Regions from separate parts of the Comamonas sp. A23 genome, predicted to be linked through region 2. Evidence: predicted binding sites of a transcription regulator. Region 2 holds the regulator's gene; the other holds the start of a gene.
The links. Region 2 encodes sigma-54, which starts transcription at its own class of promoters, with help from an activator protein. Its sites were predicted from a motif close to TGGCANGNAANCTGCTTT; they were not measured.
Positions count from the first base shown of each region.

Region 1: the regulator sigma-54 is predicted to act here: its motif matches at 2,169-2,186, upstream of EIC84_RS11990 (ammonium transporter).

Region 1 is NZ_RSDT01000004.1:139,465-143,584, reverse strand. It holds gene EIC84_RS12000 (C4-dicarboxylate transporter DctA) at 1-325, opposite strand, end outside; gene cls (cardiolipin synthase) at 571-2,013, opposite strand; gene EIC84_RS11990 (ammonium transporter) at 2,223-3,455, shown strand; gene EIC84_RS11985 (hypothetical protein) at 3,482-3,802, shown strand; gene EIC84_RS11980 (glycerophosphodiester phosphodiesterase family protein) at 3,869-4,120, opposite strand, start outside.
Region 2 is NZ_RSDT01000003.1:13,750-17,869, forward strand. It holds gene lptB (LPS export ABC transporter ATP-binding protein) at 1-402, shown strand, start outside; gene EIC84_RS08330 (RNA polymerase factor sigma-54) at 548-2,149, shown strand; gene EIC84_RS08335 (aspartyl/asparaginyl beta-hydroxylase domain-containing protein) at 2,325-3,248, opposite strand; gene EIC84_RS08340 (DUF711 family protein) at 3,384-4,120, opposite strand, start outside.

The DNA of each region.
Region 1 (4,120 bases), on a different contig from region 2:
TGGTGTCCACGTTCATGCCCACGCCGGGCTCGAAGACAAAGGCCAGCACCAGGCCCATACCCAGGGCGATGGTGGTCAGAACCTCGAAATAGATCAGGGCCTTGACGCCCACGCGGCCTACGCGCTTGAGGTCGCCTGCACCGGCAATGCCGTGCACGACCACGCAGAACACCAGTATGGGGATGATCATCTTGATGAGCTTGATGAAGCCATCGCCCAGGGGTTTGAGTTTCACGGCCCATTCAGGGGCCAGTAGTCCGGCGAGCACACCCAGTATGAGTGCGATCACCACCTGTCCGAACAGTGATCTGACAAAGCGGCGCATAGTCGTCTTTCGCAAGTTGTGGAATCTTGTATGCAAGTTGTCTGCAACTTGCATACAAGAATGTAGGCAAGCGAAAGGCGTGCCAGCAGAGGGTATTCCTGCAGATTTGTGTAAATTAGGGGAGGATCAGCCCTGACTTTCACGTATGAAATAAAAGGGCGTTCCGCCTTGGTGCGAGAGGGGGCGCCAGTGTGCACGCGCGTGGTGCGCGGGCTTTGGGCATGCCCAAAGCCAGGGCATGGCGCTTACAGCAGCGGGCTCAGGGCGCCCAGCAGGTTGTCCCAGATGCGCTTCCACCAGGGAGCCGAATGCACCTGTGCCAGCGTCACCACATCGGATTCGTGCAGATAGCTCTGTTGCCGATGCCGGATGGCCTCGGTGATGGCTTCGTCGTGCAGCAATACATTGTTTTCAAAGTTCAGGTCAAAGCTGCGCAGATCCAGATTCGTGGAGCCGATCAGGCTGACCGATCCGTCCAGACACAGGGTCTTGGCATGCAGCAGGCCGGGGCGGAATTCGTGGATATGGACCCCGGCGCTCAGCAGCCGCCAGTAATGGCTGCGGCTGACGGCACCGACTATCCATGAGTCATTGCGGGCGGGCAGGATCAGTGTGACCTGCACCTGGCGCAGCGCGGCGGCGCACAAGGCATCTAGCACCGTGCTGTCGGGTACGAAGTAGGGGGTGGAGATCACGACCTCGCGCTGCGCACAGGCCAGCAGGCTGGCAACCAGCTGGGGTGTAGAGCGTGCTCTTTCCGTCGGCCCTTCGGCAATCGCAACGGCATGGAAGCCGTCGTCAGCGGCAGCGCCGGCCTCGGGGGTCGGTGGTGCAAGGCACGCATCAGACTGCGCCCAGTCGCTGGCAAAAGCCTGCTGCATCTGCATGACCACCGGACCCTGCAGGCGCAGCATGATGTCCACCCAGGGGGCATAGCGAGCCTTGATGCGAAAGCCTTCGTCGGCGCAGTTCTGGCTGCCGCAATAGTTGATCCTGCCGTCTATGAGCGTGATCTTGCGGTGGTTGCGCAGGTCGATGCGGCTGGTCAGCATGACTTTGAGCAGATTGCTGATGGGCAGGGCAATCGCTAGGTGCACGCCGGCCTGCCGCATCTGCTGCCACAGTGGCGAGCGCGTCAGTGCGCGCGAGCCCAGACCGTCGACCATGGCCCGGCAGGTCACGCCGCGCTGCGCGGCACGCATCAGGGCATGGGCCACATCGGTGCCGGTGCTGTCGTCCAGCCAGATGTAGTACAGCACATTGATCTCGTGGCGCGCGGCATCCATGTCGGCCAGCATCTGCGCACGGGCATGCGCGCCATCGCGCATGAGCTCGGCCCTGTGGCCGGGCAGCGGTACAAAGCCGTTGATGGACGAGGCATAGCGGAAGGCCGGCAGCCATTGATCGGGAATGGCGGGTCGTGCCTGCGACATGGGGCCGGGTGCGGACGCAAGGGCGCTGCCCCGGGTCTGACAGAACTCGCGCACATTGAGCCTTCTGCGGCCAGGTACACGGCCCAGGGCCACTTCCCCAAACAGGTAGTACAGCAGGCAGCTCACATAGGGCAGCAGCACGATGACCATGAGCCAGGCCAGCCGCACATCGGGCCGCATGTCTCTGCGCAGCAGAATGCGCAGGCCGAAGGCGGCAATCAGCAATACATGAAGAGTCAGCAGCAGCCAGGTCATGAATCAGTGCAGCAACGATGGACCTTGTCGAGCATAACGGGCTCAGGCCTGAGCACAAGCTGCCCGTCGTGGCTCTCATGAAACAGGCGCAAAGACCTTGATGGATCAACGCATGCTGCTATCCATCATGAAGCATCGACAGATCGGCATGGCACTGGCATGGAACCTGCTTCCTTTTTTCGTCAAAGCAAACAAGCAGGGGGGAGTGCATGGAAATGGTGCCATTGACTGCCATCGACAAGGCAGATACCGGTTGGGTCATGGTCGCGTCGGCGCTGGTCTTGCTGATGACCTTGCCGGGCATTGCCCTGTTCTATGCGGGGCTGGTGCGGCGCAAGAATGTGGTCAACACCATGGTGGCCGTGTTTGCGGTGGCCTGCGTGGTTACCCTGACCTGGTTCGGCCTGGGCTACTCGCTTGCGTTCACCGCCGAGTCTGCCTGGCTTGGCAATCTGGGACGAGCCTGGTTTGCCTCGCTGCACTTCGATGGCCGGCGCAGCGTGATCTCGGTCAGCCATCTGGCACCGCATCTGCCCGAGGCGGCCTATGCCCTGTTCCAGGCCGCATTCGCCATCATCACCACCTCGCTGATCGTGGGGGCCGTGGTAGAGCGCATGCGCTTTGCGGCCCTGCTGGTGTTTGCCGCGCTGTGGAGCGTGGTGGTCTATGCGCCGGTGGCCCACTGGGTGTGGGAGAGCGGGGGCTGGCTGAACCAGCTCGGCGCACTGGACTTTGCCGGCGGCGCCGTGGTGCATGTGAATGCGGGCGTGGCGGCACTGGTCTGTGCCTTCATGATGGGGCGCAGGCGCGGCTACGGAACCGAGCCATTCGAGCCGCACAGCCTGGGCTGGACGGCCATGGGCACGGCGCTGCTGCTGTTCGGCTGGTTTGGCTTCAACGCGGGATCGGCCCTGTCTGCCGATGGGCGTGCAGCGCTGGCCTTTGTGGTCACTCTCGTGGCGGCAGCGGCTGCCGGTCTGGCATGGATGGTGGTGGAATGGCTGGTTCGCGGTGCTCCGACCTTGTTGGGCCTGCTCTCGGGCATGGTGGGCGGACTGGTGGCCATCACACCGGCTGCTGGCTTTGTGCAGGTGGGCAGTGCGGTGTGGATAGGCTTGATTGCGGGCGCAGTCTGTTTCTGGGGCGCAACCTGGCTCAAGCGCCGTCTCGGGGCCGACGACTCGCTCGATGTGTTCGGCGTGCATGGCGTGGGCGGCATTGCAGGCTCCATCCTCACGGCGGTGTTTGCCGACCCGCTGATCGCGGGCACAGGCGCCACGGTGCTGAATCAGCTGATTGCGGTGGCAGCGGTGGCTGCCTACAGCGGTGCAGCCACGGCCGGGGTGCTGGTGCTGATCCGTCTGCTGATCCCTTTGCGTGTGGATGCCGTGCAGGAAATGGAGGGCCTGGATATCAGTCTGCATCTGGAGCGTCAGCACTAGTGATCCATCAAAGACAGGAGCGGTGTATGGAGGACAGCGATCGAGTGGCGGTGGCCGCACATCTGCATGTGGTGCTGCGGCGCAAGACGGGCCGGGTGACCGATACCGAATGGATGGCCTGCAACCAGGCCTATGCACAGGCCATGGTGGCTTTTGCGCTGGAGCATGCGCGAGAGCAACAGGACGAGGAGCTGGCGCGCCTGGCCCGGCGTCTGCAGGGCAGCTGGAGCGGCGACAAGCCCCGGCATGCAGCGCCTGCCGAGACTGCGCAGAGCGACAGCTCGGTCACCACCAAGGCCGCCGAGATACTGCGCACCTCGGCACGCTATATCGGCGGGCTGCGCTGAGGCACAAGCAGGACCTGAGGCCGGGACGGCACCGGCGCTCAGGCCGATGCCGGCAACGAGCCCGGTCTATTGCTTTTTCAGCTCGGCGATATAGGCTTCGCGAGCCTTGACGCCAGCAGCAGTGAAATCGGTGAATACGCCGTCAATGCCCAGGCGGTAGTAAGCGAGGTATTCCTGTGCAGGGTCACCCTTGAAGATGCCAGCCAGGCGGCTGGCCTCGCTGCGGAAGGTAAAGCTGTGCACCACCAGGCCGGCCTTGTGCGCGTTGGCGATCAGGCCCGTGTCCTTCAAGGTATTCACATCCTTGAGGCCTGCACC
Region 2 (4,120 bases):
CTGACGCAGGGCGAGATCGAAAAGCGCCTTACCGGCCTGCTGCAGGAGCTGCGCGTAGAGCATCTGCGCCAGTCGCCGGCGCTGGCGCTGTCCGGCGGTGAGCGCCGTCGCGTGGAAATTGCCCGTGCCCTGGCCACGCAGCCGCGTTTCATCCTGCTTGACGAGCCGTTTGCCGGTATCGATCCGATTGCGGTGATCGAGATCCAGCGCATCATCGGCTTCCTCAAGGAGCGCGGCATCGGTGTGCTGATTACCGACCATAACGTGCGCGAGACGCTGGGCATCTGCGACCACGCCTTCATCATCAGCGACGGCCATGTGCTGGCCGAAGGCACGCCCGAGGAGATCGTGGAGAACGCCGATGTGCGCCGCGTCTATCTGGGCGAACATTTCAGAATGTGATGACCCCCACGCTCCCTCACTTTGTGTGGTCGCTGCCCCCAGAAGGGGTTCTGACCGGCTGCGCCGGGGTTTGCCTTGGGGCGGCCCGGCGGCAAACCCTTAGCACTGCGCGCGTTTGCAATGATTGTCTGGGGGCCGCGCCTCGATGAAGCCAGGTCTCTCGCTACGCGTTTCGCAGCATTTATCGCTTACGCCGCAGCTGCAGCAATCCATTCAGCTGCTGCAGCTCTCCACTCTGGAGCTGGCGCAGGAAGTCGAGCAGATGCTGGTCGACAACCCTTTTCTGGAACGTGCGGGCGATGAGGCCGAAACTGTGGGAGATGCTCCTGTAGATGTAGCTGCTAGCGCCAGTGAATACAGCACTTCAGATGGTATTCATGCTGAAAATGATGCGAAGCAAACGCAAACAGCTGCTGAAACAATAGCGGAAACGCCAAGCGCCGAGACTCCGGAAACGCTGAACTGGGAGGCCGACGGCATGGACGGCCAGGACGGGGAATGGGGCGGCGAATCCAGCAGCGAGTGGGATACGCCCTCGGCCAGCAGCTCCACGCGCAACCGCGATGGCGACGACGAAACCGATGCCATCGATCTGGCGCGCGAGCACCAGAGCCTGACCGACTTTCTGCACCGTCAGGCGCTGAGCCTGCATCTGGGCGCGGCGGACATGGCGGCGCTGCGCTTTCTCATCGAGTCGCTCAGCGACGACGGCTATCTCGAGGATTCCCTGCAGGAGCTGGCGCAGAGCCTGGCCGGCGACGATCTGGAAGAGCGCGAGGAGCTGGAGCAGCACTTTGCCATTGCGCTGAAGCTGCTGCAAAGTCTGGAGCCCGTGGGCGTGGGCGCGCGCGATCTGGCCGAGTGCCTGCAGCTGCAGCTGCGCGATCTGATCCGCACGGCCGAGGACGAGGGCACGACCGAGGCGCATATGAGCCGGCTGCTGCTGGCGCAGGCCATCTGTGCCCAGCCCATGGACCTGCTGGCGCGGCGCGATCTGCGCAAGCTCACCAGCCTGTGCGGCGCGCGCGAGGAACAGCTGCGCGAAGCCATGGCCCTGATCGCCAGGCTGGAGCCGCGTCCGGGTCGGCGCTTTGTCGATGTGGAGCGCCATATCGTGGTGCCCGATGTCATCGTGCGCCCGCTGCGGGCCGGCTCGGGCCGGGTGGACTTCTCCGTGCAGCTCAACCCCGAGGTCATGCCGCGTCTGCGCGTGCACGACATCTATGCCAGCGTGCTGCGCCGCCACAAGAACAGCGACGGCCATGCGGCGCTGCAGCAGCAGTTGCAGGAGGCGCGCTGGTTCATCAAGAACATCCAGCAGCGCTTCGACACCATCTTGCGTGTTTCCGAAGCCATCGTGGAGCGGCAGAAGAACTTCTTTGTGCATGGCGAGCTGGCCATGCGCCCGCTGGTGCTGCGCGATATCGCCGACACCCTGGGCCTGCATGAATCCACCATCAGCCGCGTGACCACCGCCAAGTACATGGCCACGCCCCAGGGCACGTTCGAGCTCAAGTATTTCTTCGGCTCGGGCCTGGGTACGGAAACCGGCGGCAGTGCCTCCAGCACGGCCGTGCGTGCGCTGATCAAGCAGTTTGTCGATGCCGAAGATGCCAAGAAGCCGCTGTCGGACGCCAAGCTGGCCGACATGCTCAAGGAGCAGGGCATCGAGTGCGCGCGCCGCACCGTCGCCAAATACCGCGAGCAGCTCAAGATACCGACGACCACGCTGCGCAAGGCGCTGTAGGGCGCCGTAGAAACAAGAAAGCCGCTGATGCATCGCACAGCGGCTTTTTGTTTAGAGCCATATGTCTTGATGAAGCAAGATCCAAGTGAGGGACAGCAAGCAAAGGCCGCCCTGCAGCGAAGATGTCGTCCCCCTTCCGAAGAGAAAGGGGGAAGGCGCAAAGCGCCTCAGGGGGTTAATTCGGTACCAGCCACCAGATAAACCAGACCAGCACGCCGATCATCAGGCCGAACTTGAGGATCTTGTAGAAGGTCGGATTCCAGTCGCGGAAGGCACGGCGGTACTTGCCCGCATAGAACGAGATCTTGAACAGCTTGCTGATCATGCCGCGCGGATCGCCCTCGTTGTTCGGCGAGCTGGCGGCGGCCACCACGTTCTTGCCCAGCCAGTGATTGAGCCACTGGGCAAAGCCATTGGTCATGGGGCGCTCCACATCGCAGAACAGCACGATGCGGTTGCCTTCCGAGCGGTTCTCGGCCCAGTGCATAAAGGTCTCGTCGAAGATCACGCCTTCGCCTTCGCGCCAGCTATAGGGCTGGCCGTCGACCTCGATCATGCAGCGGTCGTCGTTGGGCGCCAGCACGGCCAGGTGATAGCGCAGCGAGCCCGCATAGGGGTCGCGGTGCAGATTGAGCTTGGCGCCGGGCGGCAGCTCGGCAAACATGGCGGCCTTGACGCTGGGAATCGATTTCACCAGGGCCGTGGTCTTGGGGCACAGCTCCATGGCCGAAGGGTGGGCGTCGCCGTACCACTTGAGGTAGAAGCGCTTCCAGCCGGTCTTGAAGAAGGAGTTGAAGCCTGCGTCGTCGTTGTTGGCGGCGGCCTTGATCTGCATGTTCTTTTGCAGATTGACGGCTTCCTCGCGGATCTCGCGCCAGTTGGCCTGCAGCGGCGCCAGCTCGGGGAAGGTGCTGGTGGGCAGATAGGGCGTGCGCGGCACCTTGCTGAACATCAGCATGAAGACGTTGAACGGCGCCGTGAACGTGGAGTGGTCAAACAATTGCTTGACCACCTTGTGGCGCACCTTGCCGCGCAGATGCATGTACAGCCCGCAGCCAAAGAAAAGCAGCACCAGTGCCAGAACGATTATTTTTGCCATAAGGGCCAATTTTACCGGGGGCACCCCGGCGGCCACCATGGGGGCAGGTCAAACAGAACCGGGGTAGGGGAATATCAAAAGCAATAGCTGCCGGCGCTTGACGGCCAGGCGCAGCAGCCGGTCGGGATCAGATACTCAAGGCAGGGCCAGCACGGCGCAGTTGCAAAGGTCGGCGCTCTCGAAGGCTGTTCTGTCGCCCGCTTTGAGGCCCGGTACGGGGAACAGGCGCACCGTCAGCGGCTTGTTGAGGCGAAACGCCATGGTGCCCGTATCGCGCATGACGGCGGCGATCTGCTCGGCGCTGCTGTCGCCCGGCACGGGCACGGTATCGAGGCCGATGCCGCAGACGCTGCTGTAGGTCAGCAGGGCGCGGATATCGAATTCATCATTCAGACTGGCCTGGGCCAGGCCTTGGTCCTCGGTCACGGCCAGCATCAGGCCGCTGAAGCCGATCTGTGTCACGCCGTTGACCGATTTGAAGACGCGGGTCAGCAGGGCCGAGGCTTCCACCGTGCCGCTGGCGCCGAAATAGGGCACGCCCAGCAGTTGGTAGACATCGACCATGGAGGCGCAGGACTTGGATGGCGCGGCCGAGGTGTCCATGCCAGCGATATGCCAGCCCTCGGCCAGCGTCACGCCGTCGGCGCAGCGCTGGATGGCAGTGGCATGCTCGTTCAGGGTCTGGCTCAGGCGATCGAATGCGAGCTTGAACCACGCCGCGTGATCGAGCTGCTGGCGCTGCTGCTGCAGCTCCTGCAGTTCAGCCACCATGAGGTCTGGCGTTTCCAGGCCCAGCACCAGGGCGCCGTGGTGCTTGCCGCGGTGGTAGCTGGCCGGGAAATAGGGAATGCCGGGCGCGCAGTTGAAATTGA